Regions from separate parts of the Psychrobacillus sp. NPDC093180 genome, predicted to be linked through region 2. Evidence: riboswitches for the same ligand, from Rfam matches in the RefSeq annotation. Region 2 holds a riboswitch; the other holds the start of a gene.
What was found. A riboswitch is a leader RNA that binds a small molecule or an ion and turns the genes downstream of it on or off. The one in region 2 is predicted to bind cobalamin.
Positions count from the first base shown of each region.

Region 1: linked by a shared signal. The riboswitch ahead of ACIP9W_RS19395 (hypothetical protein) and the one ahead of ACIP9W_RS06590 (ABC transporter substrate-binding protein) in region 2 are both predicted to bind cobalamin.

Region 1 covers NZ_JBIVOJ010000015.1:91,432-99,060, forward strand. The annotation lists gene ACIP9W_RS19380 (metal ABC transporter ATP-binding protein) at 1-676, opposite strand, end outside; gene ACIP9W_RS19385 (metal ABC transporter solute-binding protein, Zn/Mn family) at 689-1,609, opposite strand; gene ACIP9W_RS19390 (hypothetical protein) at 1,856-2,032, shown strand; gene ACIP9W_RS19395 (hypothetical protein) at 2,321-2,548, opposite strand; cobalamin riboswitch at 2,818-3,009, opposite strand; gene ACIP9W_RS19400 (MFS transporter) at 3,129-4,361, shown strand; gene ACIP9W_RS19405 (AraC family transcriptional regulator) at 4,641-5,567, opposite strand; gene ACIP9W_RS19410 (serine hydrolase) at 5,665-6,477, shown strand; gene ACIP9W_RS19415 (TRM11 family SAM-dependent methyltransferase) at 6,559-7,512, shown strand; gene ACIP9W_RS19420 (LytTR family DNA-binding domain-containing protein) at 7,538-7,629, shown strand, end outside.
Region 2 covers NZ_JBIVOJ010000003.1:225,644-233,272, reverse strand. The annotation lists gene ACIP9W_RS06595 (FecCD family ABC transporter permease) at 1-651, opposite strand, end outside; gene ACIP9W_RS06590 (ABC transporter substrate-binding protein) at 656-1,630, opposite strand; cobalamin riboswitch at 1,763-1,902, opposite strand; gene argS (arginine--tRNA ligase) at 2,611-4,278, opposite strand; gene ACIP9W_RS06580 (YwiB family protein) at 4,279-4,698, opposite strand; gene speB (agmatinase) at 4,825-5,697, opposite strand; gene speE (spermidine synthase) at 5,702-6,535, opposite strand; gene ACIP9W_RS06565 (RNA-guided endonuclease InsQ/TnpB family protein) at 6,700-7,629, opposite strand, start outside.

The DNA of each region.
Region 1 (7,629 bases), on a different contig from region 2:
CTTCTGTAAATGTTTGCTCTGTTGGCCCTGCTGCAGTAATCGTTTGATTCAACAAAATCATCCAATCAAAATAGTCAGCTGCTGTTTGTAAATCATGGTGAACAACAAAAACAGATTTTCCTTTTGCTTTTAAGTCTTTTAAAATAGCAATAATTGTACGCTCTGTTGCTGCATCCACACCAACAAATGGTTCATCCATAAAATAGACTTCCGCTTCTTGCGCTAGGGCGCGCGCCAAAAATACTCGCTGCTGTTGACCTCCAGATAATTGACCAATTGATCGATCAGCAAAAGCTTCCATACCAACATTTTTTAAACACTCCATGGCGATTTGTTTATCTTTTGCTGAAGGTTTTTTTATCATGCCGATATGTCCGTAACGTCCCATCAGAACAACATCTAAAGCATTTGTAGGAAAGTCCCAATCGACTGCATTTCGCTGTGGAACATAGCCGACTGTATGTTCTTTTGGGTTAAGGGGGCGTTCTAAAATATGAACAGCCCCTGTTTTATTTGGTAATTGGTTCAGTATTGCTTTGATTAGTGTAGATTTACCAGCTCCATTTGGTCCGATAATGCCCGTTAGATGACCTACTGGAATAGTTAAATTCACATTTTGTAATACAACTTTTTCTTCATAAGCAACCGACAAGTTTGTTACTTGTAAAGCGTCCATGTTGCTTCCCTCCTATTTAAGTGAATCGACAATTGTGTTGACGTTATGTTTGTACATACCAATATAAGTTCCTTCTTCTGTTCCTTCCGCACCCATGGCATCAGAGTAAAGCTCCCCACCAATTTGAATCGTATGTCCTTTTTCTTTTGCACCTTCTATAACAGCCTTCATTGCTTTGTCAGAAACACTGGATTCTATGAAAACAGCTTTAATATTGTTATCTACTAGAAAATCTACGATATTTTGAACATCTTTTAAGCCATACTCAGAATCTGTACTTAATCCTTGTAAACCACGAACTTCCATACCATGGCTTTTTCCAAAGTAGTTAAATGCATCATGTGCTGTTACAAGCACTCGTTGTTTTTTGGGAATTTCACTAATCCGTTGATCTGTCCAATCAGACAAATCGGATAATTTTTTAAAAAATGCTTCTTCATTTTTTGCAAATTCTTCTTTACTGTTTGGAAGTTCTTCCGAAAGTGTTTTGGTCAGTTCTTTTGTCGCTATTTCCCATACGTTAATATCAAACCAAATATGTGGATCTGACAGTTCAGGATGTGCTTCATCCTTTAGTATTTGATCTTGTGGGACTATGTCACCAATCCCGACAACCGTTTTTTCTTTCTTCATTTTCTCGAAAATGTCGCTCATTTTGCCTTCTAGTTCTAGACCGTTGTAAAAAATGATGTCGGCCTTTTCTAAGGTTTGTAAGTCCCCTTGTGTCGCTTTGTACAGGTGAGGATCTACACCAGGTCCCATTAATGATTTTATTTCTACTTGGTCGCCGGCAATTTCTTTAACTGCATCCGCAATTTGCCCGGTTGTTGTAACAACTAAAGGCTTCGTCTCTTTTCCAATATCCCCACTAGCATTGTTGCTACACCCCACTAACAAAATCGCCGTAATGAATAAAAACAAGATTTTTTTCATTTTAATTCCTCCCTTTTCCTATGCTCTACTTTATTTCCCTTAGGAAACTTTTAGAATAAAAAAAATCACCTTTTTCTTAAGTGCCATTAAATTTCCCTTAGGAAACATTTGTTCACAAGGATAACACTTCATTTTTGTTTTGTCAAAGTAATGTATGTAAATTTTTTAATAATGGTGATTATAAGAAAAAACTTTTCTTAGTGTTATACTTTAATGACAAATTGAATGGAAAGGAGTTGATAGCTCATGCAATACTCGAAGTCTAAAATGGAGCAACTAGTAAAACATAGTGCAGAGCTTTCCAAACGTTTGAAAGAAGTAATGAAAGAGCACGACTTAGAAAAAAGTTTCGCTTTAAAAGCGCTATATCATTCAGAAGTAAAAGACGGCGGAAGATACCAGAGAGATTATCAAGATTTATAATTGGTAAAGGGGAAGAGGTATGAAGGCAAGAACCCTTTTTGTATATAATAAGTGGTTCTATTCTAATTGAGAACTATCTTGTTAATAAACAAGAAGAGGTGACAGATTTAGAAAAAGATCTTCCTTCACTCAAAGTTCAGGTGAATACAACAAGTTATCTTGTTTGTAGTAGATATGGATGCCCAGCTTCAAAGGTGACACTATTAGTGGAGTCAAAACAAATAGATAAATAATTAATTGTAGAGCGTGCCAGTCATTTGTTGATTCGGCACGCTTTTTTTCTACTTATTACTCTTCAATCTTTCCAAAAACTTCATCTTTTGTTTGGTCGAATGCTTTTTGCAAATTGCGTTTGTACAATTCTTTATCTTTTCCATCCAAATTTGGCGAACTTCTTATTTCTTCTTCGTAGTATCTTAAAATAGCGGTAAGTGATATTGATTCATTTGCGACACTATTCGTCATTAATGTACGTTTAATACCATCTACGTAATAATCTTTTGTTCCAACTGGCATGTTCCAACTTCCTTTCCATCGTAAACATAAAAAGCATCTTCCCTTAGTTGTTACAAAGGAAGATGCTAATTCAAGTGAATGAATATGGTTGATCGTTGTCGTGACGAATAATGCGTAAAGAAAAGAAAATGCCTATAAACGGCATAGTGAAATAAAAGGAGACGATTCCTCCAATGCTTCTTTCCAATTACGTTTTTTCGTACGGCAGCAATTTCAAGCTGTTGCTTGTTCATAGCTGCACTTAACACCTCCTATTCCGCGTAGGTTTTGGTGTGTACTTGAAATAGGCAGGTCTCCTGGCTTATGATCATGGCGTTCCTTTCCCTTCCCATTAATATTTAACAGTGGATGTGAAAGAATTGCTCCCATTTACAGTTGCGGGACAGCGTTGGTTTTTCACCGAACTTCCCTTTTAAGCTATTTTACAAAAGGTAAATAGCACCTAAATCTACACGTTATTCAGTTGTTCTTTTACTATAACATAGATGAAGCAAAAGAATTTTTATTTGCGAAAAATCGCAAATTTGGACAAGAAAATGATATTCTCCCTTCTTATAATCAATTGGAGGGAGGGATAAAAATGACTATATGGAAGACAAAAAATCCGTATCAAGTTTATATTTATACTTGTTTTTTATCACAGTTGTTTTTTACATTTATTTTCACTGTAAGTTTGTTATATCAAGTGAAAATTGTGATGCTAGATCCATTGCAACTTGTTCTAGTAGGGACTGTTTTGGAACTATCTGTTTTTTTATTTGAAATTCCAACTGGAGTAATTTCCGATGTAAAAAGCCGGAAGCTCTCCATTATTATTGGGTACTTTTTAATAGGGATTGGCTTTTTAATCGAGGGATTATTCCCATTTTTTATGGCTGTGCTTTTAGCGCAAGTTGCATGGGGGATTGGTTATACATTTACTAGTGGCTCCTTACAAGCTTGGATTGCAGACGAAGTAGGGGAAGAGCAAGCTTCCTTAGCATTTATAAAAGGAGCAAAGGCTGGTAATCTTGGGCAAGTCATAGCAATACCTCTAAGTATATTAACGGGTCTTTATATGATTAATCTACCAATCGTTATTGGTGGACTTTGTATGGTTGGATTGGCAGTGTATTTAATTCTATTTATGAAGGAAGAAAATTTTAATCCGTTGAGTAAGGCGGAGAGAACAACTACCTGGGAAAACATGAAGGGGAATATGAGGAAAATTATTTTTTACTCTAAAACTAGTTTTATCATCAGAATGCTTTTCCTTATTGCTTTATTCATTGGGTTTTATAGTGAAGGATTCGATCGTTTATGGATGTCTCACTTTTTGGACGTATCTAATTTAGGAGCACTAACGGATGAAAAGTTAGTTTTATTAACTGGTGGTATTCAATTTATAATTGTCCTAATTTCTTTTGCGTTACTGCATCTCATGAATAGAATCTCTCTCCATCAGAGTCTAAAACATATTTATATTGTTCTTTTTACATGTAGCTTATTTATTATTGCTTCGTTAATTGGCTATGCATTGTCAACGTATATGATAGGCTTATTAGTATTTTATATAATTATCCAAATAACAAGGAAAGTTATGTATCCATTAGAGGATATCTGGTTGAATAAAATTATTCCAGACTCATCTACACGTGCAACGTTTTTTTCTGTAAAAGGACAAGTAGATGCTATCGGTCAAATTGGTGGAGGTCCTGTAATTGGTTATGTTGCGACAAATTTCACGATAAAAACAGCAATTATTGTTAGTGCGGTTTTATTAACTCCAGTTCTATTTTTGTATAATATCGTTTTAAAAAAGCATCAGTCTTAATACTGATGCTTTAGTTATGTAACTCGGTACTTAATCTGTTATACCATTCCGAAGAAATTTCTACATTAGAGAGGGGAATATAAGTCGCATATTGTATTTCTTTATTAAATCCAATAAATTTATAAAGCCTCACTCTGCCGAGTGAGGCTCCTATTCGGACAAGCAGCATTGTCAAATAGTTATGAGAAAAACGAAGGGAGATCTTTTCAGATGCTTAATCTGTTTCTCCGTATATATTTACCCCTCAGGAATAAGGGTAAACTGGTAATATCTGTGGGATTAAGCTCGGTCTATTTCTCTTTTCTTAATCGGCAAGTAGATTTCCATAAATATTTTTTCGTATATCCAGTCATGGCAATGTTCATCGTAATATTCAAAGTCATAGACGCTTTCATCGACCTCATAATGAGACGTTGGTAACCAATCTTCCAAAATATATTGCCAAGTTCCTTTGATAGAATGGACGAATTGCCCTACTTCGACGAGTGGGGTTCTAAAAACCGCGTATGTGGCTGCTGGGATTTTCAACTTTGTCAGTTCTTTAGGGAGATGGTTGTCTTGGTCATAATTCACTGCAAATAAATAAGTAAAGCTGTCTTTCAATTCAGTTCCACTTATATTAATACAATACTCCCCATGTTTTTTAGGAGACAATAGATTGTATAGCGTGCTTTCGATTGCTTCATCAACTGAAATCCTTTGTTCCCAAAAAGCAGGTGCATCCCTTGTGTAAGAAACCTTTTCCAAGTGACTCTCAAATGTCTTCCCTGCAATATCAAAAGCTTCTTTGTGAATAATTTTTGGTTGCATCACTATTCCGCCAGTCTGTTTTTGACGAAGACTGAGTAAATCTAATTTTTGTGGTAAGGAGATTGGACAGTGAAGCTTATATAAACTTGGAGGACTTCCAAAACACTTTTTAAACGCTTTTGTAAAACCGGAATGCGTTTCAAATCCATAATCTAGTGCTATTTGAATAATTCTTTTGCCTTGGACTAACTCGTACAAAGCGAATTGAAGCTTTCTTTTCTGTACATAGTTCATAACGGTATACCCAATATGTTTATCAAAGATTCTATAAAAATGATAGGGAGAATAGCCTACTAGATTAGCTAGTTCCTCTGCATTAATCTCCTCGTTAATATGTTCATCAATGTAATCGATTACTTGTTGTAGTAATAATAACTGTTGTATAGCAATTGCCACCTTTTTTAATTTATCTATTATTCATAATATATCTTATTATTCCATTATAATAGAATGTAATTTCATGATTTTATATAAAGGGGGAGAAAAGGTGCGAATGTTGATAGACAAAATTAACCAGTTAATAGAACAGTCAAAGGGGATATGGGGGATTGTTATAGAGGATTTGGATGGAGGCGAGAGGTGGAAATTAAACGGGGATGAGCTTTTTTATGCAGCAAGTGTTATAAAAGTACCTATTATGGTAGCGGTTTTCTCAGCTGTTGAACGTGGTGAAATATCATTAACAGATGAAATTATCCTAAAAGAAGATGACTTTGTAGGAGGTTCAGGGGTTATTCAACATTTAACTCCCGGCACAGCCCTTTCTATTTGCGACATTGTAATGCTAATGATTATTCAAAGCGATAACACAGCGACGAATATATTAATAGATTTAGTAGGAGTAGAACCTATTGTACAGACAATGAAAGAAGCAGGTATGGAAAAGAGTACTTTTTATAACAAGTTAATGATGAATAATCCGAGACCAAAAGGCTACAATCAAATTACAGCCAATGATATTGGAAAACTATTAAAGCTGATGTCTACAGGTAAGCTAGTAAGTGAAGAGGCTAGTAAACAGATGATTGCTATCATGAAAAAGCAACAAATAAAAGATTGCTTACCTGAAAAACTACCTTCCCCATATTCTAACTTTAATAATGGGATGACGCCTTGGGAACTTGCCCATAAAACAGGTTGGATACCTGGAACTCGTCATGACGTAGGTATTTTTTATATCGGACAAAGAAAGCTAATCGCAACTGTTTTATCGAAGGAAGAAGATGACCTAGTTTCCAAGCAAGTTCTAGCTCAAATAGGAGAAGAAATATATACTTATTTACAGGATAGCTCCCTAAACGTATAAAGTAAGCAAAACAACCGATTTCTTTCAAAAGAGGAATCGGTTGTTGCATGTTATAATAGACATATTATTGGAGGGAATACATTGACGAATTTTAGCCGACAACCGGCATTCATTTATACATTTGCATATAACGATGCAGAACGCTCCCTATGTCATTTAGAGATGCGCTCTTTTTTTGGAGCAGATACAGAAGCCAAAATCATAAAAAGCAATGTGAAGATAGATCCTAGTAGGAGCCCATTTATAAAAGGAAGAGTGGAAGTTTTAGCAGAGGAAGACACGGTGGAAGAGATCATTGCACAAGCACCCATGTTTGGCAATGAAGAACAGACAAACAAAGTGATGTTCCTCAAAATTAATGATCGACAAGGGAAAGATAAAGTTGAAAATAACGAGCGCCTTCAAATAGAACGAGCAATCGGCAGTGAAATGCAAGGAGAATTCGACTTACATAACCCAGCCCAACTTTATGCGGTAGTTCCATACGGTGGCCGCTGGTACTTTGGGTTATATACGAAAAGTGAGCCTATTTGGTTTAAGCATATGAAAAAACCAAGAGAGTATTCAACTGCACTTAGCACAAGAGTGGCTCGCGCAGTAGCAAATATCGCAGTTCCACGTCCTGAAGGGATTCGAGCAATCGATCCTTGCTGCGGAATTGGAACAGTGCTTGTCGAAGCTTTATCTATGGGAATAAACATAGTCGGAAGGGATATTAATCCACTTGTTTGCGTAGGTTCTAGAGAAAATATTGCACACTTTGGTTTAACAGGGGATGTAAGGAAAAGTGCTATTGAGGACATCACCGAAGCATATGATGTTGCCATTATTGATTTGCCGTATAATTTGTATACGCATGCATCATGGGACGAACAATTTACGATATTGAAGCACGCTAGAAGAATAGCCAAAAAGGTTGTTATTGTTACAATTGAGTCTATGGATGAGCGATTAGAATCGATTGGATTCCAAATAATCGATCGTTGTATTACAAAGAAGCAGCAGTTTTCACGTGAAATAGTTGTTTGCGAGTAATTTGGAACGAAAGGAGAGCACAGGAATGAAGGATCTATCCATTGGTGGACTTTTAGACGTAATAGGAGAATTATTTTCGGATGAAATATCTATTGCAGTATCCGATAAAGAAAAGTA
Region 2 (7,629 bases):
TCGCTCTTCCCCAAACAGCATCGCATTTAGCTCTCTTCTGTTTAACCATAATAACAGCGTACCAATGAGCACAAAAGGGATAGCCATTTGCACAAAACTCCAGCCGCGCATCGACACACTACCGAGAAGCCAGCTAATAATTTGGCGTAACTCTTCCCCAGTGAGTGCAATCATTAGTGAAATAACGGAGCCTAAAAAAGAGCTAAATATAATACCCGTTAAAATAATTGTTTCCATTTTCATCGCACGATCGACTAGTTTTGCAAAAGAAATAACTAGAAACATCGTCACTAATGCACCGATCATACTGAAAACCGGCAACGTGAATATCCCTAAAAATGGTACCGAAATACCGAAAAAGAGCGTAGTCACGGCACCTACCGAGGCACCGGACGACACTCCTAACGTATAAGGATCGGCAAGCGGATTTTTTAACAATCCTTGAAACGCAGCGCCTGCAATAGCTAGTGATGCACCAACTAGCCCTGCAAGCACAACACGCGGCATGCGAATTTTCCAAACAATATTCGATGCGATTGCATCTGCTCCCGTATCCCATAATGTGCTGATCGGTACCTTAACGGATCCGACCGATACACCAAGCCAAATTGCAACAAGTAGTGCTGCAATCGACAAGATGTAGCCGATCATGGCTTTACTCACTAAATGCCTCTGGGTAAATTGCTTTCGCGATTTCTTCTAACCCATCTGCAAGACGTGGACCTGTACGACTCGTTAAGTTTTCATCCACTTGTACTACCGCATCATTTTGCACCGCAGTAATCGTATCGAAACCATCACGTGCTTTTACACTATCTACAATTCCATCTACATAGCTATACATAACGATAATTACGTCTGGATTACGGCTAACAATTTCTTCCGGTGAAATCATAAACCAGCCTTCTTGATCTGCTGCGATATTTTCTGCATTCACCATATCTAAAATTTCTTGCATGAACGTTCCTTTACCAGGTGTATAAACTTCTGGAACATCTGTAGTTTCTACAAATACTGTTTTCTTCGTTTCTACTTTTGCCACTTTTTCTTTTACTTCTTCTACTTTTGCTTTCATATCTTCTACAATTTTTTGTGCTTCTTCTAATTTACCTGTAGCACGACCAATTTGTTCGATTGTTGTATATGTTTCATTGAAATCAGTTGCATTTTTCACAACAAATACTTTCACACCAGCATCGCGGAGTTGTTGTAAACCAGCTTCGCCTATTCCTAACATAGACTCATGCGCAAATACGATTTCTGGATTCATCGATAAGATTTTCTCTACGTTGAATTCCTGTCCACCAATTTTCTCTTTTTCTAGCGCTTCTTCTGGATAGTTATCATAGTCATTTACACCAACGATTTCTTCATTTAACCCAAGCGCGAATAGAATTTCTGTATTACTTGGGATCATGGAAACGATTGTTTTTGGAGCTTCTTCTAACGTTATTTCATTGCCAACCGCATCCGTCATTGTTATCGGAAATGTAGCTTCATCTACCTCTGCTTGTTGTTCTTGTTGAGCATTGTCGTTATTTTCGACAGGTTTTGCTTCTTCTTGACCACAACCGACTAATAGCAATGCTGCTAAAGCGGATGTCATCCATAATTGCCATAATTTCTTCATGTTACTTTCCCCCATTTTCTTCTGTGCAAATAAAAAACTCTCGTCCAATGAACGAGAGATAGAATAGGTATAAATCTGCAAGGTTTCCATAAGCCAAGCCGACTCACACGTTACCTATCCTCGTAGGCATTAAAGTGTTCACACATAAAGGCAGGTTTTCTGACTCATGATAGCGGACTATCACACACAGTGGCGGGACCGTGCTGGATTTAAACCAGCTTCCCTTTTAACTTACTAGTTTCATAGCAAGCACCTTTATGTTCAAAATATTTTGTATGCATCGACTTCATTATACATGAAATGGCATGGTTGTCGACAGGGATTTTTTTATAGCGAATGAAGGGGAAAATGGTTTTCCGACTAAGACGGAAACACTTTCTCCCCCAAAAAACGTTACGACCAGGCATGATCTGGACATATTTCCGCTAGAGAAAGCCGGTCCGAATTAAGGAAAAAATATCCTTTTACAACTAAGTCGCTCATTTTTACAACTAAATGCGCTAAAATTCCAACTAAACTCTCCAAAATTCCAACTAAATCATGAATTTTTCCAACTATACACTTTCACCCCAAAAGAATCTCTAATCAAGCATGAACTGGACATATTGCCGATAAAGAATTTCGGCATAATTTAAGGAAGAAATATCCTTTTACAACTAAGTCGCTCATTTTTACAACTAAATGCGCTAAAATTCCAACTAAACACCCCAAAATTCCAACTAAATCTTGAATATTTCCAACTAAACACTTTCTCATCAAGAAACTCTCCACCCAAGCACAAACTGGACATATGGCCGATAAAGAATTCTACCATGATTTAAGGAAGAAATATCCTTTTACAACTAAGATGCTCAATTTTCCAACTAAATGCGCTAAAATTCCAACTAAACTCTCCAAAATTCCAACTAACGCATGTATTTTTCCAACTAAACATATTCCTCCAACAAAAAACACTCCGACCGAGGTCGAAGTGTTCGATATTACATTTTTTCTGGAGCCGCAACGCCGATTAAGCGAAGTGCGTTCGCGATTGTTTGGCGAGCAGATGTAACTAGTGCAAGACGAGCGCCAGTTAAAGCGACATTTTCTGCATCGAGTACTTTATCCGCATTGTAGAAGCTGTGGAATGTTGCTGCTAGCTCTTGGATATAAGTTGCAGCGCGGTGAGGTGCACGAAGTTTTGCAGCATCTGCTACTACTTGTGGGAAGTCACCGATTTTTTTCAATAGATCTAATTCTTTTTCGCTTTGTAATAAATCAAGTGAATCTGTTGAAGCTTTTAATTGTTGAGTTTCAGCTGCTCGTAAGATGGAGCAAATACGTGCATGTGCATACTGAGCATAATACACTGGGTTTTCATTTGATTGAGAAACGGCTAAGTCCAAATCGAAGTCCATATGTGAGTCGCCTGAACGCATGCCGAAGAAGTAACGAACTGCATCCAGGCCTACCTCTTCTACTAGTTCACGCATCGTAACTGCTTTACCAGTACGTTTACTCATCTTCATTTTTTCGCCGTCTTTATATAGTTGAACCATTTGAATAACGGAAACTTCTAGTTTTTCACGCTCGTATCCAAGTGCTTCAATCGCCGCTTTCATACGTGGGATGTATCCGTGGTGGTCTGCTCCCCAAATGTTGATCAGTTGGTCGAAGCCGCGTACTAGCTTATCTTCATGGTAAGCGATATCTGGTAATAAATACGTGAAAGAGCCGTCACTTTTAATCAATACGCGGTCTTTGTCATCGCCAAACGTTGTAGAGCGGAACCAAGTTGCTCCTTCTTCTTCGAAAATATGACCGTTTGCTTTTAATTTATCTAATGCTACTTCAATTTTTCCATCTGTGTATAAAGAAGTTTCAGAGAACCAATTATCGAATCCTACACGGAAGTCCGCTAAGTCTTTTTGTAACTTCGCAAGTTCTACTTTTAAACCGTGTGCACGGAACGCTTTATAACGCTCTTCGTCAGACATTTGTACAAATTTATCGCCATGCTCTTTTACTAGATCCGCTGCGATATCAATAATATCTTGACCGCGGTATCCGTCTTCTGGCATTTCTTTTTCTAAGCCTAATGCTTCGAAATAGCGCACTTCAATAGAAACCGCTAAGTTATGGATTTGATTTCCAGCATCATTAATATAATATTCACGAGAAACATCATATCCTGCAAAATCAAGTACGTTACATAGTGAATCTCCAACAGATGCACCACGCGCATGTCCTAAATGCAAGTCACCAGTTGGATTCGCAGAGACGAACTCGACTTGAATTTTTTCGCCAGCACCAGATTTAGTACGGCCATAATCAGCTTGTTCAGCAAGTACTGCTTTTACTACTTCCTGTAAATAATCCTTACGCACGGTAATATTCATAAATCCTGGACCAGCGATGTCGATTTTTTCCATCATTGTACCTGACATATCTAGGTTTTCTACGATAGCGTCTGCAATTTGACGTGGATTTTTTTTCGCTAGTTTCGTTAATTGCATGGCAATATTTGTTGCGTAATCCCCATTTGCTTTGTCTTTCGGTGTTTCTAAATGGATAGAAGGAATTTGTTCTTCTGTTACAAGTTCCGCTTTCACAATTGCTTGTTGTAACGCGTTTTTGATCGATTGTTGTACTTGTTCTACTGCGTTCATTTAATTCGCCTCCATGTAAATTAGTTCTAATGTATATGTACCAACTACTTCTTCGTTTATCAAGAGTTCATACTCCACTCGGAATTGCCCATCTTCAAATCGTAGTTGTTTCGTATTTGTTGTGATCATTATAGTTCCGTAACCTGGATCATAGCTTCCTGTTTGAAGCTCTCCTTTTACGAATGGCAGTCTCATTTTTACGCCGCCACTTCTAAGAATTAAAGCAGAATCGCTATTTAACTTTACGGTCGTTTTGACTGCTTTGTCATTTTGGGTTTCTTCGTAAACTAAATAAGATTGTTTCCCTTTTATCATAAGTTCGCCTGTTGTTTGGATATCAAATGTTTCTAATGCGGCATCTGGGTGTTGAATCGTAGATTGTAAGTGGATATTAACTATTTTTTTTATTGGTTGAGACATTGCGTTCATCCTTTAGAGCATTTTAATGTAACCTTTTTATTATAAAGCTAAAAGCATGATAATGACAACTAAACATAGGTAAAACCTAAAAAAACGTGTGTCCTAAAAGGACAACACGTCTTTAAATTATTTAACCCAACCTAAAATCATTTCACGTAGCAACTTCGACGCAGTGTTAGCAGTCTGTTCCGATGAATCGTAAATCGGTGCGACTTCTACTAAATCGAACCCAACTACATTGACGCCTGAGTTTGCGATCGCATGGATAGAAGCAAGTAACTCACGGCTAGTGATTCCACCGCAATCTACTGTTCCCGTACCAGGTGCGTGTGCAGGGTCTAATACGTCGATGTCAATTGTGACATAGACAGGACGACCTTCTAGTGTAGGCAATACTTCTTTTAATGGCTCTAATACTTCAAACTTTGAAATATGCAAGCCATTTTCTTTTGCCCAATCGAACTCTTCTTTCATTCCGGAACGGATTCCAAATGAATAAACGTTTTTTGGACCGATGTATTCCGCAATTTTACGAATCGGTGTCGAGTGAGAAAGTGGCTCCCCTTCATATTCCACACGTAAATCCGTATGCGCATCCATATGAATGATCGCAAGATTTTTATAGTTGTCCGCCACTGTTTTCATAACCGGCCATGACACTAAATGCTCGCCGCCCATGCCAACAGGAACTTTCCCGTCTTGCATAAGTTGGCGAATGAAACCTGCGATTAAATCTAAGCTTTTCGATGCATTTCCAAATGGAAGCGGAATGTCTCCTGCATCAAAATAGTTTACTTCATCCAGCTCTCGGTCTAAATATGGGCTATACTCCTCTAAACCAATGGAAACTTCACGAATACGCTGCGGGCCAAAGCGTGAGCCTGGGCGATAGCTTACTGTCCAGTCCATTGGCATCCCGTAAATAACTGCTTGTGCTTCTTCGTAATTTTGCTTGCTTTTAATAAAAACATTTCCTGAATAAGCTTCATCAAATCGCATCGGCTTACTCTCCTGCTAAGTCCTTCACAAATTTAGGCAATACGAATGCTGCTTTGTGAAGCTCTTTTGTGTAATATTTTGTGTCGATTTCGTGGAACTGCTCGTCCGGCACTTGAAGTGGATCGTATTTTTTTGATCCGATCGTAAAGCACCAAAGTCCACTTGGATACGTCGGGATATTCGCTAAGTACATATTTGTAATTGGGAAAATCTCTTTTACGTCCTTTTGTACTTGGCGAATCAAGTCCGCTTTGAACCATGGGTTGTCCGATTGTGCAACGAACAATCCGTCTTCTTTTAGGGCTTTTGAGATTCCAGCATAGAAACCTTTTGTAAATAGGTTTACCGCAGGACCTACTGGCTCAGTAGAATCTACCATGATAACGTCGTATTCGTTTTCAGATTCTGCAATATGCATGAATCCGTCGCCTACTTGAACGTCTACACGTGGGTTTTCTAATTCACAAGCAATTTCCGGTAAATATTTCTTTGAATACTCAATAACTTTTCCATCTATATCAACAAGTGTTGCTTTTTTTACTTTCGGGTGCTTCATAATTTCACGAATTACGCCACCGTCTCCGCCACCAACAACTAATACATTTTCCGGGTTTGGATGAGTAAATAAAGGAACATGTGCAACCATCTCGTGGTAAACAAACTCATCTTTTTGAGATGTCATAACCATGCCATCTAAAAAGAGCATATTCCCCCACTCTTCTGTTTCTGCCATTTCCAATAATTGAAAGTCTGTTTGCTCCGTATGAAGTGTACGTTTTACCTTCATCGTAATTCCAAAATTCTCGGTTTGTTTTTCAGTAAACCAAAATCCGCTCATCTATCTATCTGCTACTAAAAACATAGTAAAATGTATAATTTTACTACGCTAGACAATTTCCTGCTTCAATGAACCCGAATTCACCAACTACTCGTTACTAACGTTTTTTAGTTCTCCACAGGCTTAAATTCGGATGTAGCCCACCCTATATATACATAGATTAACTAAGTTAATATTGTATAATTCGTTGCAAATTTAATATTTATACAAGCATTAAAATCTCTATCCATTTCCAGTTGGCAAGAATCGCACTTAAATAATCGTTCTGAAAGGCTCAGTTGGGTTTTCTTTGTTCCACAAGAAGAACACAACTTAGAAGATAGATACCATCTATCTACCAAACGTAATTCAATATTATGCTGAATACATTTTTTAAGAAGCCATTCTCTGAAATTATAGAAAAGCTGATGCGAAATCGCTTTTGAAAGATGTCTGTTTTTCATCATGCCTTTGATGTATAAATTTTCAATAGCAATATAGGTTGGTTTGGTTTTCACCAACTGTCGAACTACAAATCGGATGTACTCCTTACGAATATTCGCTAATCTAACGTGCAGTTTTTGTACAACTAGTAGTTGCTTCTGCCTATTTTTATAGCAGATTTCACCTCTCTTTCGATTTTTATTTTGTTCATAACTTCTACTTAACTTTTTTTGTTGTCTTTTTAAACTCTTTTCTAGCTTCCTTACATTTTGCCCTTTGTTGATATTTAGGAATGTTTTATTATGACTACATGTTGCAAATTCTTTTATTCCTAAATCAATTCCAATTCCATCATGGCTGTTTATAGTATGTTCATTTTTTTGCTCGATTTCACCAAGGACTGAAATAAAATATCTCCCAGCCTTTTTTGATACCGTACAACTGGAAGCATCTAATTCTGTAGGAATATAACCATATTCTTTTAATCTTACCCACCCAATTGTTGGGATTTTAATCCGATGACGTTCAATAGTTAAATCTGTTTTGTTATTTTTCGGAAAGTAAGCTTTAACATCACGGATTTTCTTTGATTTAAATTGTGGAAACTTAGCTAAGCCTTTAAAAAAATTTTTAAATGCCCTGTCCCCATTCATAATGGATTGTTTTACAGC